3 regions of the Exiguobacterium sp. s39 genome follow, and region 2 is predicted to be linked to each of the others. Evidence: predicted binding sites of a transcription regulator. Region 2 holds the regulator's gene; each other region holds the start of a gene.

What was found. The regulator LexA, encoded in region 2, represses DNA repair genes until DNA is damaged. The targets are predictions, from matches to a motif close to CGAACATATGTTCG.
Region 1: KNQ11_RS12995 (Y-family DNA polymerase) is a predicted target of LexA. The motif match lies at 4,429-4,442, and genes of this name have one in related genera.
Region 3: uvrB (excinuclease ABC subunit UvrB) is a predicted target of LexA. The motif match lies at 3,086-3,099, and genes of this name have one in related genera.

The regions. Positions count from the first base shown of each region.
Region 1 covers NZ_JACSNA010000002.1:289,882-300,986, reverse strand. The annotation lists gene KNQ11_RS13030 (2,3-diketo-5-methylthiopentyl-1-phosphate enolase) at 1-327, shown strand, start outside; gene KNQ11_RS13025 (2-hydroxy-3-keto-5-methylthiopentenyl-1-phosphate phosphatase) at 324-983, shown strand; gene KNQ11_RS13020 (methylthioribulose 1-phosphate dehydratase) at 980-1,600, shown strand; gene KNQ11_RS13015 (1,2-dihydroxy-3-keto-5-methylthiopentene dioxygenase) at 1,617-2,153, shown strand; gene KNQ11_RS13010 (arsinothricin resistance N-acetyltransferase ArsN1 family A) at 2,278-2,766, shown strand; gene KNQ11_RS13005 (MBL fold metallo-hydrolase) at 2,827-3,582, shown strand; gene KNQ11_RS13000 (pentapeptide repeat-containing protein) at 3,650-4,288, opposite strand; gene KNQ11_RS12995 (Y-family DNA polymerase) at 4,465-5,787, shown strand; gene KNQ11_RS12990 (YolD-like family protein) at 5,771-6,100, shown strand; gene KNQ11_RS12985 (ZIP family metal transporter) at 6,152-6,964, shown strand; gene KNQ11_RS12980 (undecaprenyl-diphosphate phosphatase) at 7,322-8,158, shown strand; gene KNQ11_RS12975 (LemA family protein) at 8,266-8,859, shown strand; gene KNQ11_RS12970 (TPM domain-containing protein) at 8,856-9,593, shown strand; gene KNQ11_RS12965 (DUF1294 domain-containing protein) at 9,612-9,875, shown strand; gene KNQ11_RS12960 (EAL domain-containing protein) at 10,055-11,017, shown strand; gene KNQ11_RS12955 (iron-containing alcohol dehydrogenase) at 11,072-11,105, opposite strand, start outside.
Region 2 covers NZ_JACSNA010000001.1:428,112-439,216, forward strand. The annotation lists gene glnA (type I glutamate--ammonia ligase) at 1-978, shown strand, start outside; gene KNQ11_RS02175 ((4Fe-4S)-binding protein) at 1,095-1,331, shown strand; gene KNQ11_RS02180 (GNAT family N-acetyltransferase) at 1,306-1,581, shown strand; gene KNQ11_RS02185 (AzlD domain-containing protein) at 1,895-2,221, opposite strand; gene KNQ11_RS02190 (AzlC family ABC transporter permease) at 2,200-2,901, opposite strand; gene dhaK (dihydroxyacetone kinase subunit DhaK) at 3,057-4,025, shown strand; gene dhaL (dihydroxyacetone kinase subunit DhaL) at 4,050-4,652, shown strand; gene dhaM (dihydroxyacetone kinase phosphoryl donor subunit DhaM) at 4,645-5,013, shown strand; gene KNQ11_RS02210 (hypothetical protein) at 5,092-5,412, opposite strand; gene glpK (glycerol kinase GlpK) at 5,487-6,989, opposite strand; gene KNQ11_RS02220 (MIP/aquaporin family protein) at 7,033-7,734, opposite strand; gene KNQ11_RS02225 (metal-binding protein) at 7,921-8,391, opposite strand; gene lexA (transcriptional repressor LexA) at 8,423-9,037, opposite strand; gene yneA (cell division suppressor protein YneA) at 9,249-9,536, shown strand; gene KNQ11_RS02240 (YneB family resolvase-like protein) at 9,582-10,235, shown strand; gene KNQ11_RS02245 (DUF896 domain-containing protein) at 10,349-10,585, shown strand; gene tkt (transketolase) at 10,859-11,105, shown strand, end outside.
Region 3 covers NZ_JACSNA010000001.1:1,827,872-1,838,976, forward strand. The annotation lists gene uvrA (excinuclease ABC subunit UvrA) at 1-1,064, opposite strand, end outside; gene uvrB (excinuclease ABC subunit UvrB) at 1,066-3,033, opposite strand; gene KNQ11_RS09600 (PDZ domain-containing protein) at 3,240-4,403, opposite strand; gene KNQ11_RS09605 (S41 family peptidase) at 4,426-5,850, opposite strand; gene KNQ11_RS09610 (M23 family metallopeptidase) at 5,944-7,344, opposite strand; gene ftsX (permease-like cell division protein FtsX) at 7,385-8,284, opposite strand; gene ftsE (cell division ATP-binding protein FtsE) at 8,274-8,960, opposite strand; gene cccB (cytochrome c551) at 9,155-9,526, opposite strand; gene KNQ11_RS09630 (YitT family protein) at 9,641-10,510, opposite strand; gene KNQ11_RS09635 (GNAT family N-acetyltransferase) at 10,608-11,105, opposite strand, start outside.

The DNA.
Region 1 (11,105 bases), on a different contig from region 2:
CCTTACGGCAATGTCGCTTTGCCAAAGGATGTCGCTCGTGGCATCGCGGTCGAAGCGACCCGTCTCGGGCAGACGAAATCGATCTTCCCGGTTCCTTCAGCCGGTATTCATCCTGGACTCGTCGCTCAACTCGTACGGGACTTCGGGATCGATTCCGTCATCAACGCCGGTGGCGGCGTACATGGTCATCCGCAAGGTGCTGCGGCTGGCGTCATTGCTTTCCGTCAGGCACTCGATGCGGCACTCGCAAATGAATCCCTATCGACGGCAGCATCGCGTCATGAAGAATTACGAATTGCCCTCGACGCTTGGGGGATCAAGTCATGACCGTACGGATTCTTTGTGACTTCGACGGGACGGTGACGACACAGGATAACATCATCGCACTCATGCAGGCATTTGCGCCAGCGAGTGACTTCGAACCGTTGAAACACGGTGTACTCGACCGGACGTTATCGATTCAGAGTGGTGTCGGGCAAATGTTCGCACTTCTGCCGTCTGACGGAAAAACAGCCTATCTTGACTTTTTGTTGGAGCGTGCCGTCATTCGCGACGGATTTTCGGAGTTACTGCAGTACAGTCGTCGTCAAGGCATCGATTTTTCGATCGTCAGCGGTGGAATGGACTTTTTCGTCGAACCAATCTTAGCGCCATTCCTCGACCAAGAACAGATTTACTGTAACGTCGCTGATTTCAGTGGTCCATTCGTCCATATCGATTGGCCAAACGCCTGCGATGCCCATTGTACGAACGGGTGCGGCTGTTGTAAAACGTCCGTTGCCCGGACACTACGTAAAGACGGTGACGTCATCATCGTCATCGGCGACTCGGTGACGGACTTCGAACTCGCAAAACAAGCGGATCGTGTCTATGCCCGTGATTATCTGATCACGTTGTGTGAAGAGAATGATATCGCCTATACACCGTTTGAGACGTTCCACGATATCGTTCATGATTTAACACGAGCGGAGGTGACAACATGACATTCATGCGACGGTATGAAGAGCTACGCGCCATCAAACAAGAGCTTGCGGCGCGCGATTGGTTCCCTGGTACGAGTGGCAATCTCGCCATCCGGACATCCGGTGTCCCGGTTGAATTCCTTGTGACAGCAAGCGGAAAAGATAAACGGCAAACGACTCCTGACGACTTCGTTCATGTCGATGCGACCGGTCAATTGATCGGTGAGCAATCCGGGCGTCCTTCCGCCGAGACATTACTCCATGTCGAAGTGTTCAATCGAACGGACGCCGGTTGTTCCCTACATGTCCATACGATTGCGAACAATGTGATTTCGGAACTCTATGGCGATCAAGGCAGTATCACCTTTTCCGGTCAAGAAATCATCAAGGCACTCGGACACTGGGAAGAGGATGCGACGGTCACGGTACCGATCATTCCGAATCATGCGGACATCCCGACGCTTGCCGCTGCTTTTGCACCGCATGTCACAGCAGACAGTGGTGCCGTCCTGATCCGCAATCACGGGATCACGGTCTGGGCACCGACCGCCTTTGAAGCAAAGAAACACCTCGAAGCCTTCGAGTTTTTATTCAATTACACGTTGACGTTGCAATCATGCCGTCAATCCATTCATTAAAAGGAGGAATCATCTCATGGCAACAGTCTTATTCCAAGAAACAAACACACGGTATACGGATCAAACGGAAGTCACTGACTTCCTCGCGTCACGCGGCGTTCTTTACGAACAGTGGGACGTTTCGAAACTTCCAGCGCCTCTCGTTGAGAACTTCACACTGACGGATGCAGACAAACAAACGATTCTCGATACGTTCGCTCCCGAAATCAAAGACGTATCAGAACGTCGTGGGTATCAGACAGCTGATATCATCTCACTTTCGGATACGACACCGAACCTTGATGAGTTGCTCGTCAACTTCCAGAAAGAACATCATCACACGGATGATGAAGTTCGTTTCATCGTCAGCGGTCATGGCGTCTTCGCGATCAAAGACGAAGAAGTCGGCTACTATAACATCGAACTCAATCCTGGTGATTTAATCTCCGTTCCTGTTAACACACGCCACTACTTTACGCTTCAAGACGATCGTAAAGTCGTTGCTGTTCGGATCTTCGTCACGACAGACGGCTGGGTTCCGATTTACGAGAATGAGACGTCAACGGTCTCTTAAGATCGATAAAAGCGCTGTTTTCCTTCATATGAATGGAATCAGCGCTTTTCTTATCGCACAAACATATCACTACATTGATACGTAACCGATATAATAAAGGAAAAGCGATGAGGAAGTGAGCGTCATGCATATTCGTCCCGTAATGGAACACGACTTACCAGCGATTCTCGCCATCTATAACGAAGGTATCGAAGATCGGATCGCAACGCTTGAGACCGACCAAAAGGACTTATCCTTCATGACCCAGTGGTATGCGGAACGCACCGATCGATATGCTGGATATGTCGCTGAAGATGACACAGGTGTCCTCGGCTTCATTTCCCTCGATCCGTATAATCCGCGTCCTGTCTACGCATCCGTCGGTGAGATTTCGGTTTATATCACTCGGACACATCGTGGACAAGGGATTGGCACACGTTTGCTCGAAACGATTGAACAACATGCCCGTGATCATCATATGCATAAGCTGATCCTCTTTACCTTCCCGTTCAATAAAATCGGACAAAAACTCTATATCCGCTCCGGGTTCCGGATCGTCGGAACGTTTAAGGAACAAGGACAGTTGAACGGCGAATATGTCGACGTCATGGCGATGGAGAAACGCTTGCGATAGGATTCATTGAATGCCAGACAGGGAATAGTCAATCCGAGTCATTGAGAGAGGATGAACCTAATGGATATTCAACAAATTCGTAATGCAACACTCGTTGTCACGTATGCCAATCAAGTCTTACTAATTGATCCGTTCCTCGGCGAAAAAGGCAGCTTGCCTCCCTTCGGTCAAACACCAAATGCCGTCGCCAATCCACTCGTCGACTTACCGGTCGATGTCAACACACTGCTCGATCCTGACGCTGTCTTTGTCACACACCTGCATGCCGATCATTTCGACGATTCTGCAAAACAACTTCTACCCAAGCATTTGCCACTCTATGCGCAGCAAGAAGAAGACGCGCAGCAAATCCGAGAAGCCGGCTTCACGAACGTCTCTTCCTTCGATTCCGGTGTAACGATCGGTGATATCCAGGTCCATCGAACAGGTGGACAGCATGGTGTCGGTGAAATCGGCGAACGGATGGGACGTGTGTCTGGGCTCGTCCTCACCCATCCGGACGAACCGACACTTTATATCGCAGGTGATACGATCTGGTGTGACGAGGTCGCGCATGCGATCGAACAACATACGCCCGATATCATCGTCGTCAACAGTGGCGCCGCCCAGTTCTTGACCGGAGAGCCGATCACGATGTCACAGCGTGATCTCCTTGCGGTTCATGAAGCGGCGGCGGAAGCGACGATCATCGTCTCGCACCTCGAGTCCGTCAACCACTGTCTCTTGCGACGTGATATGATTGCTGACTTTTTAACTGCTTTCCATCTCTCTGCCCATTTCCTGATTCCGGAGGATGGCGAAACGATGTCATTTTAAGAACAGTAACTTTCATTAAAAAGAAGCCCTTGTTTCGAATATCCATCGAAACAAGGGCTTCTTTTTGTTATGGGATGACGAGACCTAACAAACGAGCAAAGGCAACTGCTTGCTCTTCCGTAATGACAGCACCTGGTAAAAATCGCGGATCGATCGTAATACCAGAGAGTTCCGTCTGCCGGAGGTCAAGACCTTTTAACGGTGTTTCAATCCATTGGCTATCCGTAAGTCGGACCGCTTCGAGTTTCCACTGGGTCGGCTTCACTTCGAAGAACTGTGCTTCTTTCATCGTCGTTTCGCTCCAGTGTTGATGACGGACCGTACTGCGAATGAACTGTACGTAATCCGCAAGCCCTTCCTGAATCGTTAAATGGTCCAGCGTACAATCTTCGAACTGAACACCCGTCATCCGGCATCCGACGAAGGACACACGGTGAAAACGAGTTTCTTGGAAGTGACATCCGGTTAAGTCGCATTGCTCAAAACGAATATCTTCGAACGAACCACGGTCAAAGGTAAGATTCGCGAACGAGACATTTTGAAAACACACTTGATAGGCATCGATGCGTTCTGTCAGTTCACTCGGCATCGACTCTTTCTCATAACGCGCTCCTTTCAGATACGGATCATCGATTTCGACTTGATCGAACGTCTCTGACTGAAGCGTCTTCGGTAATTCTGGTAAACGGATAACGGTCTCTTTCAATGAAGGTTCCCCCTTTTTTCTCTCCCTTAGTGTACCAAACTCCTTTTATATGAGGAGAAATCGTTCGAATTCCCCTTTTTTCAACAGTTTTTATTTTGAGACACTTTGAGACCGTGCTATAGTCAAGGAAAATCAAAATAAGAACATACGTTCTTTTGTGTAAAGGAGTGATTCAGATGTTTCCTTCCGTCGTTTTACCACAAGATAAACGGATTTTTTGCGTCGACAGTGTGTCCTTCTACGCCAGCTGTGAATGCCAGTATCGCAATCTCCCCCCCTTGACGACACGCCTAGCGGTCGTCTCCGATTTAAAACGAAGCGGGTCCGTCATTCTCGCTGCCACCCCTGCCTTAAAAGCACTTGGAATCAAGACAGCCGGTCGATTATATGAAATCGAGCAATTGCCATACGCTGTTCGTCGTACGATTCGACTTGTCGAACCACGTATGCTCGCTTATATGAAGACGTCGATTCGTGTCCTGGATGTCCTGCACCAATTCGCCCCACCTGAAGCCATCCGCGTCTATTCAATTGACGAAAGTTTCATTGACATGACCGGAACCGATCGCCTATTTGGTTCCGACCTGCAAGCTGCCCTCAAAATTAAAGAAGCAATCCTGAAACAGACCGGCATCCACGTCCGGATCGGGATTGGTCCAAATAACGTCATCGCGAAACTGACGCTTGATTTAATCGGGAAAAAAGAAGGCATCGCGCGATGTGGATATGCTGATGTCGCACGACGTCTTCATGATTTTCCGATTCGGAAGATGTGGGGGGTCGGACACCGTATGGAACAACATCTGCAGATGATGGGGATTGAAACAATCGGTGATCTTGCCATGCGCCCTGTCGAAGAGTTGCACGAACGATTCGGTGTCATCGGTGCCGAACTATGGCACCACGCTTGGGGACTCGACGCGTCACCGACACTTCTTGCGCCTCGTCATCTGTTCGAGAAAGCCCCTCAACGGACGATCGGACACGGTGTGACCTTAATGCAGGACTATTATCAGTTCGAACGCATTCGGAATGTGCTCAATGAACTCGTGCAGGATGTTGCCGCACGTTGTCGCTTTTCGAATCAAGTCGGCTGGACCGTTCACATCGGCGTCCGCTATTCTCGAAACGTCGTCCGAAGTGGTTTCTCCCGTCAAGTGCGGTTGCCTTATCCGACATCCGATGAACGAATCATTCTGCGTCACGTCTTACAATTGTTCGAACCGAATTGGCTCGACGGAGAACCTGTTCGTTTTTTATCCGTCGCAGTGGGGCATTTGACTGCCGATCAAGGCACCTTACAGTTGTCTTTGTTCGAGGATAATGCGCGGCTCTGGAAACGACGACGGTTATTAAAAGCAATGGATGTCGTCAACCTCCGCTACGGAAAAGGAACGATTCGCCTCGCTGTCTCGTTTCTTGATACGAGTGTCGCCAAACGTCGTCTTCGTTTCGTCGGCGGTCATCCGGGAGGTGATCTTCATGACAGCGTATCGTGATCGAGGAAATTTAAAATGGATTCCTTTTCTCATGCCGGAACATTTGCAACTGTTGCGGGAATATTATGTCCAGATGCATCAGCTCGACTTGCCTGAAATTGATGAACAGTTGCAAGAATCATGGCACTTTCTGCTTCAAGAAGCTTTAATAGAAGGAAACGAACTTGAAATCACGTATTATAAGGAAAGTAGCTACGTGACGGTCGTCGGTTTCGTGGAACGACTAGAACCCGAACGTTCCGTTCTCTTTCTGCGCGGACGTGAAGTCATTGAAATTCCCTTCACACGAATCGTCCGGATCGAAAACGGGTAAGCTCTCATACAGATGGATGCTTTAAATCGTCCCCGGAAAGAAGGAATAGTCATGTTGGATTGGTTTACTTCCCTCCCCGTCGTCGTGCAAGCATTGCTTGCCGGAATGATGACGTGGGGGTTAACCGCACTTGGTGCGGCACTCGTCTTCGTCTTTACGACGATTGAAAAACGCGTCATGAACATGATGCTCGGTTTTGCTGCCGGCGTCATGATTGCCGCGTCGTTTTGGTCGCTGCTTGCTCCTGCGATCGAGTTCACGGAGCAGGATGGAGGAATCGCCTGGATTCCTGCCGCCATCGGTTTTCTCGCTGGTGGATTTTTCGTCCGTCTCCTCGACTTCGTTACGCCGCATTTGCACTTATCTGCACCACTTGAGACAGCGGAAGGTCCTTCGACAGGACTCAAGAAAACGACGTTACTATTTCTTGCGATCACGTTGCACAATATTCCCGAAGGTCTTGCGATTGGTGTCGCTTTTGGCGCCGCTGCCTTAAACATGGACGGGGCGACCGTCGCCGGTGCCTTGACGCTCGCACTCGGTATTGGGATACAAAACATGCCGGAGGGAGCTGCCCTATCGATTCCACTACGCGGTGAAGGAATGTCGCGTCGGCGCGCCTTTCATTACGGTCAATTGTCAGCAATCGTCGAACCGATTGCCGCGATGGTCGGAGCAGCCGCGGTCTTCTTCGTTCAACCGCTTCTACCGTATGCGTTATCGTTTGCTGCCGGAGCGATGATTTTCGTCGTCGTCGAAGAATTGATTCCGGAATCACAAGCAGAAAACGGATCCGATTTAGCAACGCTTGGTCTGATGGTCGGGTTTACGGTCATGATGATTCTTGACGTCGCTTTAGGATGATCCCGTTTCAAAACGAGTAGTGGACGATACTGTCTCCTGCTCGTTTTTCTGTTTGTAGATCCAGACATATTCCAGTGAAACCAATCGATTTGAAGTTTTTCTGACCTTGTGTCCTAACAGAAAGATTCCCTTTTCCTTCATGCCGTTTTAGTATGAATGAAAATGACCGGATTTCCTGATCTATCCGATGATACCTAAATCCATCTATTATCTTATCCAAACGAATTTAAATCGGACAACGCGTCTTACACATACGATCGTCTCTCAGACCTGCGCCCGATATTCCAATTAGTTCTATCTCACAAGAATAAAACATGATATGTTTTTAACTAGCACATCATATAGAAGGAGATTATCATGACAATCATTGAACTTTTAAAAGCGCTCTTACTCGGTTTCGTCGAAGGGATGACGGAATTTGCACCGGTCTCTTCCACAGGTCACATGATCATCGTCGATGACATGTGGTTGCAAACGACCGATTTTCTCGGTAAATATTCGGCGAACACCTTTAAAATCGTCATTCAGCTCGGATCGATTCTTGCGGTCGTCGTCGTCTTTTGGAAACGCCTCTTCAGCTTGATCGGTTTGTATAAGATTGAAGGCGAACACGACGCATCAGGGACACACAAATTAAAGCTACGTCACGTCTTGATCGGTCTTCTACCAGCAGCTGTTCTCGGATTGTTATTCGAAGATTTCATCGATGAGAACCTCTTCTCGATTGAAACGGTCATCATCGGTCTTGCTGTTGGTGCCCTCTTGATGATCGCAGCCGATAAATTCGGACCAAAGGAACCAAAAACGACATCGCTTGATCAGATTACATATCGCCAAGCAGCACTCGTCGGTCTGTTCCAATGTATTTCACTCTGGCCTGGCTTCTCCCGCTCAGGTTCAACGATTTCCGGAGGGGTCTTCCTCGGGATGAATCACCGGACGGCAGCCGACTTCACGTTCATCATGGCTGTACCGATCATGTTCGGTGCTAGTTTCCTTTCGCTCGTTAAGAACTGGGAGAACATTCAACCGAACCACTTCGCATTCTATGCTGTCGGTTTCGTTGCGTCGTTCGTGTTTGCCCTCTTATCGATTCGCTTCTTCTTGAAGCTGATCAACAAGATCAAACTCGTTCCGTTCGCCATCTACCGTCTTGTCTTAGCAGCTATCTTAGCTGTCATCGTCTACATGTAAGTTCAAACCGTTAGCTATTTTAGCTGACGGTTTTTCATTTTTTTGAAACTAATTCATTCGCTTAAGGGTATATAGGGATGAGACATAATTAAAGGAGTGAATGCCACATGGCACGCAGAAGTCGGAGTACATCAAAACTCCCATTAATCATCGGAGTCGTTATTGTTGCCGTGATTGCCTTTTTAGCAATCGGACAATACAATAGCCTCGTCAATGTAGAAGAAGATGTATCGAATAAATGGTCGCAAGTCGACAACCAAATCAAACGTCGTGCGGATTTGATTCCGAACCTCGTTGAAACCGTTAAAGGTGTCGCGGGTCAAGAAGAAAAAGTCTACGGTAAAGTCGCAGAAGCCCAAGCTGGTCTTGCACGTGCTGCGTCAACCGAGCAACGAATTGAAGCTGACCAACAAGTCACGTCTTCGCTTCGCGGATTGATTGCCTTGCAGACGACTTACCCGGAACTTAAATCAAGCGAACGGTTCCAATCCTTGATGGACACGCTGGAAGGAACAGAAAATCGTCTCGGGATCGCCCGCAAGGATTACAATGATGCTGTAACCCTCTACAACAAAAAACGTCGGAGTTTCCCAACGACACTCTACGCATCCGCCTTCGGATTCGAGAAAAAACCATATTACGAGATTTCAGACAGCGACCGGGAAAATCCGACCGTCGACTTTAACAGTGATTCGAAATGATTCGGCGGTGGACGCGACTTCTATTGAGCGCGTTCCTCGTCTTCTTCCTCTTCGTTCCAACAGCTAGTGCCGTTTCAGAACGAACGGGAGCAGCCTTCTTCATTCAGGATGATGCTCAGCTGCTCACCCCTTCGGAAGAAGCCGAACTCGCGCAACTCGGTCAGGAACTCGAACAATATACGACGGCACAAGTCGTTCTCAAGACGGTTCCCGATTTAAAGGGACAGGATTTAAGCTCTTACGCCAATGAAACGTTCCGGCGCCAAGGCATCGGTCAAGAAGGAAAAGACAATGGTGTTCTTGTCGTCGTCGCTCCGAACGAAAAGGATCGCCAATTCCGGATCGAGGTCGGTTATAAACTCGAAGGGATTTTGACAGACATCACAGCCGGACGTATTCTCGATCAGTATGCGGTTCCTTACAAGGAAAACAGTGAGTATGGAAAAGCAGCCTCCGAAACATATAAAGCGGTCGTCAGTGTCATCTCAAAGGATCAATCGCTTGAGTCACAGGATCCTCCGAAAACACAAAATGACGACGGACTTCCGCTTTGGACGAAGATTCTGATCGGTGCTGGATTACTGATCTTATTGTTCCTCGATATGAAGTTCACCGGTGGTATGTTCTTCTTCGCGATTTTGAACATCTTCTCCGCGATCATGCGTGGTGGCGGTGGAAATGGTGGCAGTCGTGGTGGTGGCGGAAGTTCCGGCGGTGGTGGTGCCGAACGGTAGAAAAGGAGTCGTTTTTTCATGAGGATCATCTTAGGGTATTATCTCCTCCTGACACTCATCGGATTTGTCTCGATGTGGCAGGATAAACGTCGAGCGCAACAACATGCTTACCGGACACCCGAAGCGACACTATTGACGATTGCTTTCCTCGGTGGTGCGCTCGGTTCTTGGATCGGTATGTACACAGTCCGGCACAAGACACGGAAAGCGAAGTTCCAATGGCTCGTTCCAATAGCCGCTATCTTGCATCTCGCTTTCTGGTTTGTTTACACTTCACAATGAAAGAATGTGACCGATAGAGAAGAGAACGTACGGAAATGTGTCCGTCGTTCCTTCTCTTTTTTGTATGAGGTCAATGATTATGAAGAACAGGTTTAATTTCTTTTTCTCTTAGGGTAAAGAATTTAACCAATTTAATAAATACATCTTTTTTTGATGTACTGAGAGGTGGACATCCCTTTATGTGGCATCCTTGCGCCGAATGTACGACATCAATCCGTTTCGTTGAAGCGGGAGCACTCCATATTCAATCACCAACGCCAGAAATCTATTCCTATCAATCGTTTGAACAGCTCGAACAGCTACTAACATCGCTCTTACGTGTAGCGGATTATCCGGTGTCATGTCGCGCCACACAATCGCGTTATGTGACAGCACCCATCCTAGCTTCAGCACTTCTAGAACAACTGAAGCATCGATCCGCGATTGATTTCATCCAGCATGGAGTCATGACAAGCCATTTACAACCGATTTATGATATCCAGCGCAACGTGCTCGTCGCGAACGAAGCCTTATTGCGAGCAGCAGATGATAACACGCCGATCTCGCCTGGTGTCTTGTTTTCGACGGCCTCGAAGATGGGACTTCATTCCCGTCTTGATCAGCGGGCGCGTGAAGAAGCCATCCGTGCGACGCATCATATCGGTGGCACAACAAAAACGTTCATCAACTTTCTCCCTTCGACGATCTATAATCCGGAGTACTGCCTGCGCCATACGTTTGAGATCGTCGAACGTTATCAAGTCGATCCGAGTCGGCTCGTCTTCGAAGTCGTCGAAACGGAAAAAATTGAAGACGTCAACCATTTGAAACACGTCTTCGAACAGTATAAGAAGCAAGGCATTCAAGTAGCACTGGACGATGTAGGCGCTGGTTTCTCGACACTCGATATGTTGTCCTTGCTTCAACCGGATTATATTAAAATTGATCGTTCCTTCATCGATCACTGCGATACGAACTCAGAAAACGAAGCCTTTTTACGAAAAGCCCGTCATCTGACACGAGAAATGGGGATTCAAATCTTAGCGGAAGGCATCGAACGGCAAGAAGAACTCGATCTTTGCCGCGAACTCGGCTTCGATCTTGGTCAAGGATACCTACTCGGTCGCCCTGCTCCTTATGCTCGCTTTGCGAAAGCACAATAAAAATACGCACATGGACCGTTTGATGATTATTCGGCACATGTGCGTCTTTTTATGTTAAGTCGTCGAAACGAAAACCATCTCGTTCCGT
Region 2 (11,105 bases):
GAGCTCGGTTTCTCATCATTCAACGTTGGACCAGAGCCAGAATTCTTCCTCTTCAAGAAAGATGAAAAAGGTCGTCCGACACTTGAATTGAACGACCAAGGTGGATACTTCGACCTCGCACCAGTCGACCTCGGCGAAAACTGCCGTAAAGAGATCGTCATCGAGCTCGAGAACATGGGCTTTGAAATCGAAGCATCACACCATGAAGTTGCTCCAGGTCAACACGAAATCGACTTCAAATATGCGGATGCGATCACGACAGCGGATAACATCCAAACGTTCAAACTCGTCGTCAAGACGATCGCTGCGAAGCACAACTTGCACGCGACATTCATGCCAAAACCACTCTTCGGTGTCAATGGATCAGGAATGCACGCGAACATGTCGCTCTTCAAAGGCAACGAGAATGTCTTCTTCGATGAAGGCAACGAAGACATGCAATTGTCGGATGATGCACGTGCCTTCACGGCAGGTATCCTCAAACACGCTCGTGCGTTCACGGCGGTTTGTAACCCGACAGTCAACTCATACAAACGTCTTGTTCCTGGCTACGAAGCACCTTGCTACGTCGCATGGTCAGCACGTAACCGTTCACCACTCGTCCGTGTTCCTGCAGCACGTGGACTCTCGACTCGGATCGAAGTTCGTTCAGTCGACCCAGCAGCGAACCCGTACCTTGCGCTTGCGACATTGCTCGCTTCAGGTCTTGACGGAATCAAGAACAACTTGAAAGCACCGGCTCCAATCGACCGTAACATCTACGTCATGGACAAACCGGAACGTGTTGCAAACGGAATTGATGATCTTCCATCAACACTCAGCCACGCACTCGAAGTCTTGAAAGCGGATGACGTCGTCATGCACGCTCTCGGCGATCACATCGCAGAACACTTCGTTGAATTGAAAGAAATCGAATGGGATATGTTCCGGACGCAAGTCACGGAATGGGAACGCGATCAGTACATGGTCTTGTTCTAATCCAACTCAAGCACTTCTGGACTTCTGTCCGGAAGTGCTTTTTTCATAGCGTCGACAGGGATTGAGTCAAGGATGTGGAAAGATACAAGAGTACAAAGAAAGGGAGACGATACATCATGAAAAAAGGATATGAAGGCAAAGAGATTACGGTCTATTTTGATTCGGAAGTCTGCATTCACTCTGGTCATTGTGTACAAAGTCTACCAACTGTCTTTGATGTCAAGCGGCGTCCGTGGATTGAAGCGGACGGGGCGCCGGTCGAAGACGTCATGCGGGTCGTCGACGGTTGTCCGAGCGGCGCCTTATCTTACGAACGGAGGGAAGCAAATGGAGCTGAAACGAGCGGAACGTAAAATCGAAGTCCATCAGGAAGGTGAAGTGATTGGGGAAATCACTTATAGCGACACGAACAACGGCATGTGGATCATTGATCACACATACGTCGATCCCGCGCACCGCAATCAACAGATTGGGGAACAACTCGTTGCCGAGATCGTCAACTGGGCACGAGAAGCAAACGTCAAGCTGTTACCGTTATGTCCGTTTGCGAAAAAAGAGTTTGAACATCAATCGGATTATCAGGACGTACAAGCAAATACGTGAACACAAAAATCTCCTCTAGTCTCTTAAGACCAGAGGAGATTTTTTCGAGTCATTGTTTATGATCCCTGACCTTCATTTTGCGAGAAACAATCATCGTACCGAAATAGGCGACGACGTACAGCACGACCAGTCCTTGTTTTAGCATATAAGGTAGATCCATTTGACTCGCGATTAGAAAAATGGCGCACAACAATATCAAATAGGGTATAAACTGCTTATTTGGCATATCAGAACCTCCTTCACTATCCATTTATTTCTATTATAAGGATAACACAAGAGATGCATCGAAATAGGCTAAAGATGAATGACTTACTTATAGATACAATCGTAGAAACGCCATCGTGACAACACCAGTCACGACCGTCCAGGATAAACTTTTACTGAAAACCGCGATTGCCATCGTCGGGAGGGCGGCGAAGACATGAAGCGTCGAAACCGTCGGAAATGCCTCGTCTTGCGCGATAAGTAGATTTTGAAAAAATAGCGCACCGAGTAAGCAAACCGGAATGAACGAGAGCCATTCTGTTACGAGGCGCGGTAACGTCAGTCCATGAAGGACGAGAAACGGTAAGACACGTGGAATCCAAGTGACGAGTCCACAAGCTAAAAAAAGAGCGATTAATTCTGGGCGGATTTCCATCGTGTGATCACGACTCCTATACTTGCGCCACCAAGCGTCGCGCAAAGAACGGCGACTTCTGGAGAAAAGTAGCGCATGGTTATGTAAAGCAATAGAAAGACAATCAGTAAAAGACAACTATTCACGGCAATACGGGAACGTTCCCCTTCAAACTGTAAGTACAATAAGCCGATGAACATCGCTGTCAGGGCAAAATCGAGACCGAAGCGCTCGGGATCAGGGAACCAGCTTCCGACAAGGGCGCCGAGAACGGTTGCGACGATCCAACTGAAGTAAGCAGTCAGATTCAAGCCATGCATAAAGGACGGGGAGAGCTTCCCTTTTTGGGCAGTGTTCATTGCGACAGCGAACGACTCATCCGTCAGTAGCGTTCCGGTACCGAGACGGTCGCGGAGATGCCGTGTCTCAACATGTGGCGCAAGCGTCAGACTCATTAACAAGTGCCTGAGATTGACGATGAACGTCGTCAGAATGATGGCAGAAGCAGGACTATTTAATAGTAAGAGACTCGTGATGATGAACTGAGCGGCGCCGGCATAGATGAAGACGGACATGAATCCGACTTCAAGAGGGGATAAGCCGGAGGCACGACCGACGATCCCAGCTGAAAAACCGATGCCGATATATCCGAGGACAGTGGGTAGACAGGCACGGACACCTGCTTGAAAGGCTGATGACATTCGATTCCTCCTCTTTTTTAAGAGCATAGCATTCATGCGGAATGTCGTCACCAACTGGTCAATATTTTCATCATTTTTTTCGACATATTCGACTTGATTTGGTGGTAAAGACTAAGTGGTACGGCAAAAATCAGTTAGGTAAAGGAGCGTTTTTCATGCACAAATTAATGAAAGATTCAAACCGGTTCGTTTCAGACATGGTCGACGGACTCGTACTAGCTCACCCTGATTTGTATAAAAAGGTCGAAGGGGTCAATGTCGTCGCGCGGAAAGTACCGCTTGATGGAAAAGTCGGACTCGTTTCTGGTGGAGGAAGTGGTCATGAACCAGCGCACGCTGGATTCGTGGGTGACGGTATGCTTGCTGCGGCTGTTTGCGGGGAAGTCTTTACGTCACCGACACCGGACATGGTGCTCGAAGGTATCAAGGCAGCCCATGGTGGAAAAGGTGTCTTACTCGTCGTCAAGAACTACTCGGGTGATGTCATGAACTTCGATATGGCGAAGGAACTCGCTGAACTCGAGGACATCGAAGTCGACACGGTCGTTGTCAATGATGACATTGCTATCAAAAAAGAGGAAGACCGTCGTGGTGTCGCGGGAACCGTCTTCGTCCATAAGATTGCTGGTGCTGCAGCTGCAGATGGAAAATCACTGAGTGAAGTCAAGGCAGTCGCAGAAAAAGTCATCCAGGGCGTTCGTTCGATCGGAATGGCACTCTCGCCATGTTACATGCCGGAGAGTGGCAAGCCAGGTTTTGAGTTGCATGATGACGAGATGGAAATCGGAATCGGGATCCATGGTGAAAAAGGACTTGAACGAAAAGCGGTCGCTTCCGTTGATGCGATCGTTAAAGAGTTGCTCGATCGTCTGACGAAAGAGGTACCAGACAAAAAAGTTGCCGTCATGGTGAATGGGATGGGTGGAACACCAGAATCCGAACTGTATATCACGTATAAATACGTCGCGGAAGAACTTCAGGCACATGGTTACGAGATTGCCCGTTCGTTCGTTGGAAACTATATGACGTCGCTCGAGATGCACGGATTCTCAATCACGCTTTTACCAGTGGATGATGAACTGCTTGGGTATCTCGATGCAGAAACGAAAGCGATTGGATTCTAATTTAGATAAACGGGGTGTACAAAGATGAAGTTGACGACGGAACAGTTACGAAGCGCGCTCATCAAAGCAGCGGAAAAGATTGAACAGCACAAGGATGAATTGACGGACCTTGACCGGGAAATCGGTGACGGGGACCACGGGATCAATATGTCACGTGGCTTCCAAGCAGTCCAAAAGACGTTAGAAGAACACGGCGAGTATGAGGACTTAGGAGCTTTGTCGAAAGAGGTCGGGATGACGCTGATCAAGACGGTCGGTGGGGCATCCGGTCCTTTGTACGGCACGGCATTCGTTAAGTTCGCTGGTGCGTTCAAAGGGAAAACGGAAGTCGAAGGTGCAGAACTCGCGGATGCTTTCCATGAAGCGACGGAAGGCATCAAATCGCGTGGGAAATCGGAATTCGGTCAAAAGACGATGGTCGATATCTGGACACCGTTCCAAGAGGCGCTCTCGCAAGAAGGGGATTTGAAAGCGGCAATCGATCAAGCGCTTGCTGATACGAAAGCGCGCATCGCAACGAAAGGACGCGCGTCTTACTTCGGTGAAGCGACGGAAGGCGTCCAGGACCCAGGTAGTCTATCAAGTGCGTTGTTACTCGGCGAAATCGCGGAGGTGCTTCATGGTTAATCTTGTACTCGTTTCCCATAGTGAAAAGCTTGCGACTGGACTAAAGGAACTGTTAGCAGAGATGGCACCGGATACGCCAGTCTTAGTAGCGGCAGGTCTTGAGGACGGTAGCATCGGAACGGACGCGACGCGAATCGAAGAAACACTAAATACACTGGACGATGATGGAGTCGTTTTAACGGATATCGGTTCTGCGACGATGAACACGGAACTGGCCCTTGAACTATATAGTGGCGAACGGACGGTTCGGTTTATCGACGCACCACTCGTCGAAGGCGCGTTTTTAGCAGCAGTCTTAAGCGGACAGTCGAAATCCGTTGATGAGATTGAAGACGGATTGAAAAAAGAGTTTAGCAAATAAGGATCAGATTCCCCTTTGCGATTAGGCGAAGGGGGATTTTTTTAATGAAAGATGATCGTCGATCTTATGCGTGACGACTTAAAACGACGAGAGCCATTTTTCTAACCACTCTCTAGGTAAGCGAATTGTAGCTAAATCAATGGTTTGTAATTCATTTAGAGAATAACTGTTAGCAAGATAAAGATCCCATTGTGCATCGATATCGTTCGCTACTTCAGTCGCTTGCTCACTTAACGGATAGCTCCCACGTCCGTCGGTTGCGATATGGTAATGATTGTTATGGTACACGTCGGTCATGTAGCGGTAACACCACTCCGACAGTTCTTCATGTGTGATGTTGCCATCCAGCGCGTCCTGAATGCATGCTTTTAGTTGTTGATCCGAATAGGTAAGATTCATGATACACCCCGCATTATGTTTCTATAGAATTGTGAAAACCCGGTCCCTCTGCAAAAGGGACCGGGTCAGTTGTTTTATTTTGATGGTTTGAAGACCATTGTCGCTTCCACTGCTTTTTGCCATCCGGCATAGCGTTGTTCACGATCGTCTTCTTTCATCTCTGGTTTGAACTGGTGATCCAGCTTCCATTGTTTTTTGATCTCCGCTTTATCTTTCCAGTAACCAACAGCTAATCCAGCAAGGTAGGCTGCACCAAGTGCTGTCGTTTCATTGATTTCTGGACGATCGACAGGAACGCCGAGGATGTCCGATTGGAACTGCATCAAGAAGTTGTTCGCTACTGCACCACCGTCGACACGAAGTGTCTTCAGTTCGATACCAGAATCTTGTTCCATCGCTGTCAACACATCGCGTGTTTGATAAGCGAGTGATTCAAGCGTTGCACGAACGAAGTGTTCCTTATCTGTTCCGCGTGTTAATCCGAAGATTGCCCCGCGTACATCTGAATCCCAGTATGGCGCACCAAGACCAACGAAGGCAGGAACGACATAAACACCGTCTGTTGAGTCGACTTTCGTTGCGTAACCTTCTGAATCTTTCGCATTTTTCAGCATCCGGAGTCCATCACGGAGCCACTGGATCGCAGAACCAGCGACGAAGATAGAACCTTCCAGCGCATATTCCACTTTTCCATCGACGCCCCAAGCGATCGTCGTCAAGAGTCCATGATCAGAAGAAACGGCTTTCTCACCTGTGTTCATGAGCATGAAGCAACCTGTTCCGTATGTGTTTTTCCCTTCACCCGCTTCGAAGCACGTTTGACCGAAGAGTGCTGCTTGTTGGTCACCCGCAATACCAGCGATTGGCACTTCGTAACCGAAGAAGTGATACGGTACCGTTTTGTCGTAGACTTCACTCGACTGACGAACTTCTGGCAACATGGAAGCAGGAACACCTAGGATATCGAGTAACTCTTCATCCCATTTTTGTTCGTAGATGTTATACATCAATGTTCGTGAAGCGTTCGTGTAGTCCGTGATGTGCGTTTTTCCACCAGACAGTTTCCAAACGAGCCACGTATCGATCGTACCGAAGAGCAATTCACCATTCTCTGCTTGCTCACGTGCACCTTCGACATTGTCGAGGATCCATTTAACTTTTGTGCCAGAGAAGTAGGCATCAATCAGAAGTCCTGTTTTGTCGCGGAACTTCTGGTTCAAACCTTGTTCTTTTAAGTCGTCACAGATACCAGACGTTTGACGCGATTGCCAAACGAGTGCGTGATAGACCGGTTTACCTGTTTCTTTGTTCCAGACGACCGTCGTTTCACGTTGGTTCGTGATGCCGATTCCAGCGATTTGCTCAGGTTTGATATCTGCTGTCCCGAGTGCTTCTGCCATGACAGCAAGAATCGAACCCCAGATTTCGTTTGCATCATGCTCGACCCAGCCTGGTTGTGGGAAGTATTGCTTGAATTCCCGTTGTGCCGAGTTGACGATTTTCCCGTCGTGATCGAAGATGATCGCACGTGAGCTTGTCGTACCTTGGTCGAGTGCTAGGATATACTTGTTTTCCATTTCGAAATCCCCCTTGAGCGGTATGTGTTAGTGAGACGTGATCTTAGTAGATCAATTGATAGATGAACACGGCAATCGCTCCACCGATGATTGGACCGACGACAGGAATCCATGAATAGCCCCAGTCAGATGAACCTTTATTCGGAATCGGTAGGATAGCGTGCGCGATACGCGGTCCAAGGTCACGAGCCGGGTTGATGGCATACCCTGTTGTACCACCGAGCGATAGACCGATGACGACGACGAGTAAACCGACGATGAGTGGTTTTAAGCCGTCTCCGAACGTCGTTAAACCGAGTGCCAAGATACCGAAGACGAGAACGAATGTCCCGATGATCTCAGAAATCAAGTTCGACGGCGTATGACGAATCGCTGGACCTGTTGCGAACACACCGAGTTTTGCGGCTTGATCATCAGTCGCTTCAAAATGTTTCATGTAATGAAGCCAAACGAGAATGGCGCCGATGAAAGCTCCGACAAGTTGTCCGGCAATGTAGATCGGAACGTCTGCCCACGGTAGGTCAGAGTTCAAAGCAAGTGCAATCGTCAATGCGGGGTTCAAGTGTGCTCCACTTTCAGCAGCTACGAATGCTCCTGTCATGACGGCAAGACCCCAAGCGAACGTGATGACGATCCATCCGCTGTTTTCCGATTTCGTCTTTTTCAAGACGACACCGGCGACGACTCCATCCCCGAGCAGGATGAGGATCATCGTACCGATCATTTCCAATACAAAGTTATTCATGCAAAAACCCTCCCTTTGGATTAAAGCAGATAATGGCCTTTCTACTTTAAATTACTCCGATTTGAGAACGTTTTCAATACATATAATTGAAATATAGGAATGGAAATTTTTTATTTTGATGTTTAAAGATACGTAAAAGTGGATAAGAAAACACCTCTTACTGCCTGCAAGCAAGCAAAAGAGGTGTTACCGACGACGTTTTTTTCTTTTTTTAGGTCGAAACCAACTGCTGGAATAATCTAGTAGGATATGAATCGTGCTGGCTACGATGATGCCAATAACAAAAGCTGGCAGGGAAGCGAACCACGAATCAATCGTAGCAGAATCAAGAACCTGAAAATATAGACTTAAAAATAGTAGCGGAATCAGAATCGCAGCACTATAAAGAAGCCGAATGATGTCTCCGATGATCAGTCCATGCGACCAGATCGATCGGTGAGGCATGATCTTGACATACGGCATCCACAAGACTCGAAATGGTCCAAAGCGATAATAAGGTTCTGACTTTAAATCGAGGTCGGGTGACAACCAAAGGGTACCGACAGCGATACCGATGGCGGTTGGTAACCAATCGGTTTGTTGCGTTGCGACCGAATACGCAACGTAACCCGTCAGTGCGACGGTATTGACGGTATCATGTACATTTCCTGAAGGCATGAAAAAAGACCAGTCGTAACTGGTCCCTCCGTCAATGAATCGTCCGATACACGCCGATTACCTTACCAAGAATGGAGACATTATCGAAATACATCGGATCCATCGAGTCATTTTCTGGTTGTAAACGTACCTGTTGATCTTCTAAGAAGAACCGTTTCACCGTCGCTTCGCTATCTTCGGTCATAGCTACGACGATTTCTCCGTTTTCTGCTGTGTTTTGTTGGCGCACGATGACACGATCGCCGTCAAGAATACCTGCATTAATCATCGATTCACCATCGATCGTCAACATGAAGACCGTTTCGTTTCCTACATAATGTGCAGGGAGCGGGAACTGTTCTTCGATATTTTCAATCGCTGTAATCGGAAGACCCGCTGTGACTTTCCCGATGACGGGAACATGGACGATGGCTTCCGTGATTTCTTCAGGCTTATCAAGCAATATCTCAATCGCACGTGGTTTCGTCGGGTCACGGCGAATCATTCCCCGCTTCTCGAGTCGATCCAAATGACCGTGTACCGTCGAGCTAGACGCGAGTCCGACTGCTTCTCCGATTTCACGAACTGATGGTGGATACCCCTTCAGTTTCACTTCAGAGACGATGTAGTCGAGAATCTCTTGTTGGCGCTTAGACATTTTCCGCATACGAATTGCCACCTCTTTCTGGATTGAAGTTTGAAATGTAAGAATATATGTTTCTAGATTCACTATAACATAGAACAAATGAGCGTACAAACAATTGTTCGACATTTTGTATTGACCGAACACGGGTTCTGTGTTTATTATGAGTTATGCGAACAATTGTTCCGCGAACATTTATTCTAACTCATTCATTTCATATTTGGAGGGATTCATGATGATTCATACGATTCGTACTCATGCTTTTTCAATTCTCTTCTATGCATTAAGTATTGCCTTCGTGATCTTTTTACTCACACCACGCCCGGATGAAAAAGTGGCGCAACTGATGACAGCTTCCGTTACGGTCGATGAGAACGCCACAGTCGAACAAATTGCTGAAGTCTACAATGACGGTTCGATGTCAGATGAAGAATACGTCAACTGGTTGATTAAAAATAATGATGTCGAGACAAAACACGTCATCTCAAAAAGCAAAATCGTTGTACCAATCGCACAACAATGACAAAATGGAAAAGTTGTGAAAGAACGAACAGGGATGTGAGGTACGATGAAGGTCGTGATTTATTGTCGGGTGTCGACCGAAAAAGAAGCACAAGATAGTTCGATCGAACGCCAACGGATGGAGCTTTCGAAGGTCGCGTCTCAAAAGGGTTTTGATGTCGTGGATGTCGTCTCTGAAAAAGAGAGTGGATATGACGTCGATCGGGAAGGGATGCTGACGGTTCTTGACCATGTGACACGTGATGCGGTAGATGCGGTACTCGTGACGGATGACACACGGATTGGTCGAGGGAATGCGAAAATCGCTATTTTGCACACGTTTAAGAAGCACGGTGTTCGGTTGATGACACTTGATTCTGATGGAGAATACCAGCTTGCGGATGCAGAAGCAATGGTCCTTGAGATTGTCTCACTGGTGGAAGAATATCAACGGAAACTGCATAACGCAAAAATCGCGCGCGGCATGCGGCGAGCTGTTGAACAAGGCTTTCGCCCGGAACGAAATCTGAATCGCCAAGGAGAGAACGCTGGGCGTAGTCGAAAGGACGTACCGATCGAAGAAATCGTACGTCTTCGAGAGCTCGGACTGACGTTTTCAGATATCGCCATCACCTTGCGTGGGATGGGACATGATATTTCAAAGGCAACGGTCAATCGTCGATATCTTGAATACCGCGAACTGACACCTAGCCCGGAATGAAGAGCAAGTTACCCGTCGACTGACGCGGTTAACTTGCTTTTTTTTATAGCCTCTTTTAAAGTAAGGATACAATTGAACAACTCAAGTTTGAGTCGTACAGAAAGAGGGATTCCATGTTATCACAAGAACAATTAGATCGAATCAATGCATTAGCGAATAAATCAAAAGTCGAACCGTTATCAGAAGCCGAAACGGCAGAGCAAAAAGAGTTACGTGCAGCGTATCTCGCAGCATTCCGTGGATCGTTCAAAAACCAACTCATGGGCATGAAAATCGTCGATGAAGAAGGAACGGACGTAACACCAGAGAAATTGAAACAAGCACAAGAAGAAGAACGGAATAAACAATAATCGTTTATTTCTTCTATAGTAAGGAAGAGGTCCCCAATCGGTGGATCTCTTTTTTTGTTAGATTGGTTAGATAGGAAACATTGTACGATAGCAATACATCTTAATAGAGGGCATTCATCGATTCAGACATCCTGTATGAGTCGATAGAACGGCTATAGATAGCGCATTCATTTTAATGTGACATACTATTTAGAAAAGTTGTATCACATTTAAGAGTATGCTAAAATGAGTAGGAATTTGTGAAAAAGAGAGAGGATGATTGTTTTGACGAACATGACGACAGTAGAACAATTAGCAATTAATACGATTCGTACCTTATCGATTGATGCCGTACAAAAGGCGAACTCGGGTCACCCAGGTATGCCAATGGGAGCAGCGCCGATGGCATTCTCGCTTTGGGCGGATCATATGAACCACAACCCTAAAAATCCAGAATGGTTCAACCGCGACCGTTTTGTACTTTCAGCCGGACACGGTTCGATGCTTCTCTACTCACTCCTCCACCTATCGGGATATGATC
Region 3 (11,105 bases), 1.4 Mb from region 2:
TTCGTGTTTCCGTTCAAGATCGTTTCGCGATGTTCTTCTGACAACTGTTCGAACGGTGTATCCATATCGATCTTGAAATGGTCACAGACCGCTTTGAGCAATTGAGGATAATACTGCGAACTTGTCGGTTCCCAGGCAACGATTGCCCCTTCGTTCAATGACTTATCGGGATGTGGCACGACGAGATCGACATCGACCTCAAGCTTCGTTCCGAGACCGTCACATGACGTACAAGCACCAAACGGTGAGTTGAACGAGAACATGCGTGGTTCGAGTTCGCCGATCGAGAAGCCACAGATCGGACAAGCATGGTGTTCACTGAACAACAGTTCGTTGCCGTCCATCGTATCGACGATGACCCGACCGTCCGCGAGGCGAAGGGCAGTCTCGAGTGAGTCCGCCAGACGGGCTTCGACGTCTGGTCGCACGACGACACGGTCGACGACGACTTCAATTGAGTGTTTCTTGTTTTTCTCAAGCGTGATCTCTTCGGCGAGATCCATCGTCTCTCCGTTGACACGGACGCGGACGAAGCCTTCCTTCTTCAAATCGTCGAGAACCTTGACGTGCGTCCCTTTGCGTCCGGAAACGATTGGCGCGAGAATTTGCAGGCGGGTCCGCTCCGGCAACTCCATCACTTGGTCGACCATCTGACTGATCGTCTGGCTCGAAATCTCGATTCCATGATTTGGACAAATCGGTTTACCAATTCGTGCGTACAATAGACGCAAATAATCATAGATCTCTGTGACCGTTCCAACCGTCGAACGCGGGTTTTTACTCGTCGTCTTTTGGTCGATCGAGATCGCCGGACTCAGTCCTTCGATCGTGTCGACATCTGGTTTATCCATTTGTCCGAGGAATTGACGGGCATAGGCAGATAAACTTTCGACATAACGCCGTTGTCCTTCAGCGTAGATCGTGTCGAAGGCAAGAGACGATTTCCCTGACCCGGACAAGCCCGTCAAGACGACGAGCTGATCGCGGGGAATTTCGACATCGATGTTTTGTAGATTATTGACGCGAGCGCCTTTGATGATAATCTGATTCTTCTTTTCTCCCAACTTAGGCACCTGCTTTCAATTCTAATATGAGGTCGCGGAGCTCGGCAGCTCGTTCGAACTGCATGTCTTTCGCCGCTTGACGCATCTCTTGGTCGAGCTGCTCAAGCAACGTTTCGCGCTCCGGTTTTTTGAGTTTGTTGAACTTCTCGAGTTTTTCGACAGTATCGTCGCTCTCGATCGTCGTGCTGATGACACCACGGACATCTTTTTTGATCGTCTGCGGCGTAATGCCATGTTCTTCATTGAACGCCATCTGGATCGCGCGACGGCGTTCCGTCTCATCGATCGCGCGTTGCATCGAATCGGTTACTTTATCGGCAAACAAGATGACGTGTCCTTCCGAGTTCCGAGCCGCCCGACCAATCGTCTGAATCAGCGAACGGTCCGAACGGAGGAAGCCTTCCTTATCGGCATCAAGAATCGTCACGAGTGAGACTTCCGGAATATCGAGTCCTTCTCGTAACAAGTTGATCCCGACGAGGACATCGTATTTTCCGAGTCGTAAGTCACGGATGATTTCAATCCGTTCCAGCGTCTTGATCTCCGAGTGCATATAGTTGACCTTGACACCATTCTCTTTCAAGTAATCGGTCAAATCTTCTGCCATCTTCTTCGTCAGTGTCGTCACGAGAACACGTTCGTTCTTCGCGACCCGGTCACGGATGTTGTCCATCAAGTAATCAATTTGTCCCGTGATCGGATGAATCTCGATCGTCGGATCGACAAGACCGGTCGGACGGATGATTTGCTCGACCATCTCTTTTGAATGTTCGAGTTCGTATGGTCCTGGTGTCGCCGAGATATAGATCGCCTGACTGACTTTTTCCTCGAACTCCTCGAACCGTAGCGGACGGTTGTCTTTTGCCGACGGAAGACGGAAGCCGTGATCGACGAGGACTTGTTTTCGTGCTTGGTCACCGTTGTACATCCCGCGAATTTGCGGCAGTGTGACGTGCGACTCATCGGCAACGAGTAAGAAGTCCTTCGGGAAGTAATCGAGCAACGTATACGGTGTTGCCCCTTCTGGCATCAAGTTCAAATGACGCGAGTAGTTCTCGATTCCGGAACAATAGCCCATCTCACGCATCATCTCGAGATCGTAGTTCGTCCGTTGTTCGAGCCGTTGCGCTTCGAGCAACTGATTGTCTTCGCGTAACTTCGCAAGCTGGACCTCTAGTTCCTTCTCGATGTTCGCGATCGCTTTTTGCAGACGGGTATCCCCCGTCACGAAGTGGGACGCCGGGAAGATCGAGATGTGCTCGCGGTCAGCAACGATCTCACCTGTCAGCGGATCCATGTCACGGATCCGTTCGATCTCGTCACCGAAGAACTCGACCCGGACACACTGTTCGTCGCGGGACGCCGGGAAGATTTCGACGACGTCTCCGCGGACGCGGAACCGTCCGCGCTGGAAATCGATGTCATTACGCTCATACTGAATGTCGATCAAGCGACGGAGCATCTCGTTTCGCCCCATCTCATTGCCGACACGCAGTGACAAGACGTGGTTGTTGTACTCTTCCGGGTTACCGAGACCATAGATACACGAAACAGAAGCAACGATCAAGACGTCCTCCCGTTCGAACAGGGCGGACGTCGCCGAGTGACGTAGTTTATCAATCTCATCGTTGATCGAAGAGTCCTTCTCAATGAACGTATCCGTCGATGGGACATACGCTTCCGGTTGGTAATAATCATAAAAACTAACGAAGTATTCGACCGCATTGTTCGGGAAGAATTCCTTGAACTCCGAGTAGAGTTGTCCCGCTAGTGTTTTGTTGTGGGCAAGGACGAGCGTCGGTTTCTTGATTTCCTTGATGACGTTCGAGACCGTGAACGTCTTCCCGGTACCGGTCGCCCCAAGCAACGTCTGATGTCGTTCGCCTTGTTTTAGCCCAGTCACCAATTTTTCGATTGCCGTCGGCTGATCACCGCCTGGCTCAAATGGTGAAACGAGTTCAAAATCCATCGTTTGCTTCCCCCTCATCACGTAAAAAATCTATTTTTATTGTACCACTTTACGAACAAACATTCGATTATGAAGTGCTCCTTTTAGGAAGTTACCCTTTTTTTCGAAAATGCAAAAGTTTCTTTTTGCTTCGAGTGTTGATCCTCGATATTTCTGCCGACAAAAAAATCCCCGTCACGGCTGTTCCGTGACAGGGATGTACTAATTTAATGCAAGGACCGCACTTTAGTGCGACCATGGACCGGCTCGTTGACGAACAGAATACCAAGTTCATGATGATCTTGTTCATAGAAGGCACGTTGCGCAAACCGGATGTCGCCGTTATGGTTCATGACTTCAAGACGCAGATACGGTTTGTGTTTTTGGATGGCTTCGTAGAACGATGTTTCCGAATCGACCTTCTCACCATTGACTTTATAAATCGCTTCGCCCGGAATCAAGCCCATCTCGGCAGCTGGTTTATCAGGTAGCGTTCCGAGAATGACGGCACCACGCGTTCCATTGAGGAACAATGGGGTCTGTGCCCGGTTCAATCGTTTGACCCGCTGGTGCAACACAATGTGCAGGACGAGCAACAAAACGATTCCGTACAGCCATTCCGCTTGTCCGGTGACGTATGCAAGAACCGTTAAGAGAATCGCGACGAGACTCGTAATCAAACGTCCTTGAACGAGCGGACGCATCAATTCTTTCGGCAGCTTACCCGTAAAGAGGAAGCTGAAGCCGATTGGTAACCAGAGAACGATCGGAACGAGCTCTGGGAAGCTGTAACGTGGCCACCAGGCTTCAAGCACGTCGCCCGGAACAAAGACGAGCAAAGGCAATAGCCAAAGTTTATTCGCTGACAGCCCACCGATGAAGCGACCACGCTTCGAGACGACGAGTGACGGTGACAGGCGTCGTTGCCCGCGCCACCAGACGAGTAGACATTCCGCGACGAGCGTTAACGTCGCAAGCAATAAAATCATTTTCGGCTCAACCGCTCGAACCGGATCAAGACGTGAATCCATTAGGAACCAGCCAGCAAGTCCAAGCAAGACGATCGGCCAAAGCGGTACGTTCAAGCGAACGATGCCAATCAACAACAACACACTCGAAAGCGCTAGTAACAACAAAGCGTATTGTGGTGTCACCGTCAATCCAAGCCAGCCACTGACGACGGATAAGACGAGACCAATTAGTAACCCGGGTAAAAGTGTTTCGAGGACATCGCTTCGTTTACCGTGTGTCCGGGAGCGGAACAATCCGCGTTCCCGTTTGACACGCCGGATGCCGATGACCCAACTGACAAGGAGTGCTAACCACAAGGTCGGACTGGCGATGAGACTAATCGCGGTCCAACCAATTTCATCGAGTAATTCCACGCGCATTCAGACCTCTTTCCATTCCTTATTATTGAGCAGCGACCTCGAGTGCTTTTTTCCGCTGGACGTCATTTTTGTCGTCCTCGAGTTTCTTCAGGAGACGTGTCTCCATCTCACCCGCTGTCTGCTGATCGATTTTTCCAGTGACGTCGAGTTTCGCATCCTTTTGCAAAGCTTCGACGGCTTGCTTCATCGTGTCACCGAAATACCCATCCTGTCCTTTTGGCTCGTAACCGATTGCTTCGAGGACCAGGTGAGCGTTTTCGACCGATTTTCCATAATCACCGACTTCAAGTGACTTTTGGTCAGTCAAAATCTTCGTGACGTTGAAGTATGCTGGTTGCTTGACTTCAATCGTTGGCTTGACCCCTTTTTTATGGATCCAGTTACCGTCCGGCGTCAGCCATTTGTTCGTCGTCAACTTCAAATCACTACCATCCTTCAAATCATACGCACTTTGAACGATTCCTTTACCGAACGATTTTGTACCGACGACCGCAGCCCCGGCACCTTCCTTCAGACCGGCTGCCAGAATCTCGGACGCGGACGCGGATCCGCCATCTTCGAGTACGACGATGTTATAAGGTTTCTTCTCGTCTGCCTTCCCGAATTCCTGCTGCCGCTCCCCTTTATTGTTCTCGACTTGATAAATCGGAACGTCCTTCGGAATGAACGGTGCAATCATGCTTGAGACAGCCGTCAAAAGACCGCCCGGATTCCCACGAACGTCGATGACGAGTCCATCGATGTTCTGACTCTCAAGTTTCGCGAGCCCCTTTTCGAACTCTTTAGCCGTCGGTTCTGAGAACTGCGTCACTTGCAAGACACCAATCTTCTTCCCGTTGACGTCCTCAGTCGACGTATAGACCGTCTCAATCGGAATCGTATCCCGTTTGATCGTGATGTCCATCGCGTCTTGTCCACTTCGCTGAATCGTCAGGACGACGTTCGTTCCTTTTTCACCACGGATTTTCTTGACCGCTTGATCCGTCTTTTGCCCTTTCGTCGACTTGCCGTCGATTTCTAAGATGACGTCACCCGGTTTGATCCCGGCTTTTTCAGCAGGTGATCCCTTAATCGGTGAAACGATGACGATCGACTCGCCTTTTTGTTCAAGCGTCGCACCGATCCCTTCGAACGAAGACGATAGATTCGTATTGAACGATGCCGTCTCCGACTCATCCATATAGACGGAATACGGATCGTCAAGCACTTCCGCCATACCGGACAACGCACCGTCCAGCAGTTCTTTATCCGTTACGTCCTCTAGATAGTTCTGTTCGATCATTTGACGGACCTGATCGACTTTTTTCCAATCACCCGTCGCATTCGCCGACGACGATGACGTCGAGACAGAATCCGTTCCGCCAGCCGCTAACATCCCGACGGCGCCTGCCCCTAAACCAAGCCCGAAGGTACTGACCGCGATGACTGCTGTTGTAGATTTTTTCACGCTTGATTCCCCACTTCCATTAAAAACGCAGTATTTTTTTCAGTATAGCAAAAAAAGATAGGTTACCCTATCTTTTCGGTATTCTATGGGATGTCAAAAGATGTACGGTGCCGGATCCACTGCATTTGGTTGCCCGACCGCCCATTCTCCCTTATGCAATTCGAAATGCAGATGCGGTCCTGTTGACCAGCCAGTTGAGCCGAGCGTCCCGACCGTTTGACCTGGCATGACCGTTTGACCCGCCGACACACTGATCGAGTCGAGATGCGCATAGACGGTCGTATAGACCTGTCTGTCGATCAAATGCGTCACCATGACGACATTTCCGTACCCGGTCGCACTACCGGCACGGAGGACGATCCCACCGGCTGCCGCATGAATCGGAGTCCCTTTCGCATTGACGAGATCGATGCCCGTATGCAACTCCGGTTTCCCTGTCAACGGATTGTTCCGCGGACCAAATGGTGACGACACATAGCCTTTGACTGGTAAGTGGAACGGTCGACTGACGTCGACATCAACACTCGTATCCGGTGTTGCACTTGGCGTCTCGGTCTCAGGAACCGACGTCTCTGTTTTAGGTGTCTCTGCTTTCGGCGCCTCTTTCTGTTCCTGTTGCGCTGCTGCCTCTCGTGCAGCTTCAGCAGCTTCTGCGGCTTCCGCTTGACGTTTGGCTTCTGCTGCCCGCGCGGCTTCTTCGGCTTTGCGTTTCGCCTCTTCTTTTGCTTTTCGCTCCGCTTCTTGCAAGGCGATCAATTCGTTTTGGATCAGACGACGCTGATCCGCAAGGATTTCCGCCTCTTCGGCTTTTGAGAACTGCTCTTGTTGTAGTTCCTTGACCTTCGTGTTCAACTGGACGACGAGCTTCCGCTTCAAATCAGACTCCGCGATGATCCGCGTCTGAAGCACGAGTAACTTCCGTTGTTCCTGTTTCATGCTCTCCAGTAATAACGCTTGTTCCGAGCGCTGTTCGCTCAGTTGCTTGACGTTTGCCTTATAGGCTTGCAAGACATTATCATCTTGCTTGATGATCTCGCTGACCGTACTGAAACGCGAAATCAAATCACCAAAATCCTTTGCATCGAGCAGGACCTCGATGTATTTGACGTCTCCTTTTTGCTGGACGGCACGCAATCGGCTTCCGAGCAAATCTTCTTGCTGATGCAGTTCCTTCAACGTCTCGGAAATCGCTTCTTCCGTCAGACGCAATTGTTCCTTGGATGCAGCAACAGCCGCTTGTTGATCGGCTATTTTAAGCGCTAAATCATCCAAACGGCTGTTGACTTCATCCAGTTGCGCACGGGCTTCCTTGCGCTCCTGTTTCGTCAAGATTAACTTCTCTGATGTCTGATTCTGTGATCGTTCCGTCTCTTTCAGACGGCTTTCGACCTCCTGTTGTTCCTTCAGCAAATCTTCTTTCGACGTGGCATCAACGGACACACTAGTTCCAATCAAAGCTAAGCTCAGGACGGCAGAATAGAATCGGACTTTCATGAGAAGCATCTCTCCTCTATTTTATTTTTGAGTGAATCACTTAAATCTTCAAGAAACGACCGAGTGATGTCGTCGATCCCCATACACCGATGAATGCACCGAGTCCGAGTAGAATCAAGACGACTTGTGCCGACAGTTCACCTGGTGGAATCAGCGAGAAGATTCCCGCATTCACGGTAGCAAGTTGCGGTTGGATCGCGTTGTATGAGACTTCGTAACCGAAGTAGACGACGACGATCGGGATGATGGCACCTAATATGCCCATCAATAATCCTTCGACGAAGAACGGTGCACGGATGAATCCGTTTTTCGCTCCGACGAGGCGCATGATCTCGATTTCCCGGCGACGGGAGAAGATCGTGACTTTGATCGTGTTCGAAATGAGGAACATTGCCATGAATGTCAATCCGACGATCAGGATGATTCCACCGATCCGAACTCCTTCAAGGAAGTTAAACATCTTTTTAACATAGTCCTTACCATATTCGACACTATCTACATTTTCCATTTTTTTGATGGAATTTGCAAGTGTTTCTGTCTCTTTTGGTGAGGTAGCTTTGACGATATATCGGTCGTGAAGTGGGTTATCCTTTTCAACCGACTGATAAGCTTGTGAGCCTTCGCCAAGTTGCTCCTTGAAGCGGTCCAGTTCTTCTTCTTTCGAACTATAACGAACAGAGTTGACACCCGGCATCTGCTTGAGGGAGTCACCCACTGCATCAATCTTCGACTGGTCTGCTTCCCGTTCGACGAACACTTGGATTTCAACGTCTTTTTCGACGTTATCGGAAATCTTGTTGACGTTGAACATGAGCATCGCGAATATTCCTACGAGAAGTAAAGTGACGGTAACAGCACTGACAGAAGCGAATGTCATCCAGCCGTTCCGGACGAGACCTTTTGCCCCTTCCCGTAAATGACGGAATCCATTAAACTTCATAGCCGTACATTCCTTTCTCTTCGTCTCGGACGATTTTTCCTCCGTCGATCGCTAAGACACGATGACGCATCTTGTTAACGATGTCTCGGTTGTGTGTCGCCATTACGACCGTTGTCCCACGGCGATAGATCTCTTCGAACACTTCCATGATCTCCCATGCTGTATCCGGGTCTAGGTTCCCAGTCGGCTCATCGGCGATGACGAGTGACGGACGATTGACGATGGCTCTCGCGATCGAGATCCGTTGTTGTTCGCCCCCAGATAATTCGTCCGGATAGTTGCGCTCTTTATGCTTGAGCTTCACGAGATCGAGGACCTCGAGGACTTTCTTCCGGATTTGTGCTTTGTCTTCTCCTACGACTTCTAGCGCGAAGGCAACATTTTCATAAACCGTCAATGACGGGAGTAGTTTGAAATCTTGGAAGATGACGCCGATTTGGCGACGAAGTTCGGGGATTTGACGGTTTTTCAGCTTACCGACTTCGATTCCTTTAAATAAAAATGAACCGCTCGTGGGTTTCTCTTCGCGGTACATCATTTTCATGAATGTTGATTTACCCGCACCCGACGGACCGACGATATAGACGAATTCGCCTTGATTGATCGTCAAATCGACCTCACGGAGTGCCGTGACGCCGTTCGGATAAATCTTACTGATTCGTTGCATCTTGATCACGTACTTCACATCCTTACTTATTTACTGATGCTGAATGGATAGGTCTAAAAACCTACCGACCACCATTATAACAGGGACAAAATTGAACGCACATTACAATCAAATGTCATTTCAGGCGATTATACCACAAAAAAGAGGCACGAATGACGAACACATGTCGTGTGTGTCATCTCGTACCCCATCATATCCCATAATTACTTTTTCTCAGCGAGCCAGTCAGCAACGGCAACGATTTCTTCATCCTCTTTGAGGATTCCAGCAGGCATTTGCCCTTTCCCGTTCTTGATGATCTCTTGGATCTCTTCTGAAGAGTACTTCGAGCCGACCTTCGTCAGGTTCGGTCCGACATTTCCTTCAAGGTTGTTCCCGTGACACGATGCACAGTTGTTCGCGAAGATTTTTTCCGCATCGACGGCTGTTTCCGTCTTCGACGAATCATCGTTCATCGTCGACTCTTCCTTCGTGCTTGACGAATCGCTAGAGCTTGAGTCGTCACTACCACCACATGCTGCGAGTGCAAGTGTCGTGCCTAACCCTAACGCGAGTAACAAGTTTTTCAGCTTCATCCGGATATCCCCCTCTGTAAGTATCTAAGTAAACGCTTCTGACCTAGTTAGAGTATAACCGTTATCCGGAAGAGTTAAGCGTGATTTCACAAAAACTTCACGAGTTCGGAACAATTACGGCACATTCCGGTAGCGTTTGTCGTCCGTAAAACCAAGTCCCAGTACTTCATGGGCTTCACTGACGACGAGGAACGCTGACGGATCGATGTGTTTGACGATTTCTTTGAGCGTCGTGATCTCCCCTTGGCGGACGACGACCATCAGCATCGGTTTCCGTGTCCGTGTGAACGCACCTGCTGCCTCGATCTCCGTCGCTCCGCGATCGAGCGTCTCGAAGATTTCCTTCACTAACGCTTCCCGCTGATCGGAGATGATATAGGCGAGCTTGTCGTTCGTGATCCCAAGCTGGACGACGTCGATCATCTTGATTGTGATGAACAAGGCGACGAGCGCATACAATCCGATCTCGAGCGAGAAGATTGTCGCTGCACTGATGACGATCGTTCCGTCGAGCAAGGCAATACAGAGATGGAGCGGCAACTTCGTGAAGCGATGCAAGATTTGCGCAATCAAATCCATTCCCCCGGTCGACGCTCGTCCCCTGAAGATCAGACCGAGTCCGATTCCGACACCGGCACCGCCGAAAATCGCGGCAAGCATCGGATTCATCGTCGCAGCCGGAACATCGAACCGCTCATACACGAGGATGACGACCGGTAAAAAGATTGAACCGACGAGTGATTTGACACCAAAGCCCATCCCGAGGATCATCCACCCGATCGCGAGCAAGACGACGTTTGCGACGAGCTGGAACAAGCCTGGCGAGATCCCGAACAAATCGTTCAAGACGATTGATAAGCCACTAACGCCTCCTGAGGCGAGTTGATTCGGTGCTAAAAATAAACTAAAGGCACTTGCGACGAACAAGGACCCGATTAACAAATACGCATAATCGCGCACGACTTCCTGACGCGTCGATGTCATGACATTCCATTTCCCCTTATCGATTGATTCTCGTGTTTCATTTTAGCGGAAAAGTCAGACAACGACTAGAGAGGCGGAACAACTCACAGTGTTCCCTTTATACCGCACTAAAGGGCGGACTGTAGCGGACGATGCCACTAACACCACGCAACCCATTTCGTTCAAGCGCAAGAACGAGAAAGACCTCTGGCGGAACGGGGAACGGCGGCTGAATATCATAGTCGATCGCCCGTTCGAAACCGAACTGTGGATAATAGCTGTCGTGACCAAGCACTACAATGTGTGATTCGCCAGCATCCCGCGCATCCTCAATCACTTGACGGATCAATTCAGAGCCGATGCCCTTTCGTTGCCAGACCGGCAGGACACCGACTGGTGCTAAGGCAAGTGACGGAATGTCATCGATATGGATCCGGCTCAAGAGAACATGACCGACGATTTCCCCTTTGTCGGTCACGGCGACGCGACCAAAAACTGGTTGCGCCGCATCGTCCTCGCGTAACGCATCAACGAGGTTCGCTTCGTTTGGTTGTTCGAACGCTGCTTCATGGACAAGCCGGATTCCCGCTGCATCCTTAAAGCCTTCTTTCCGAAT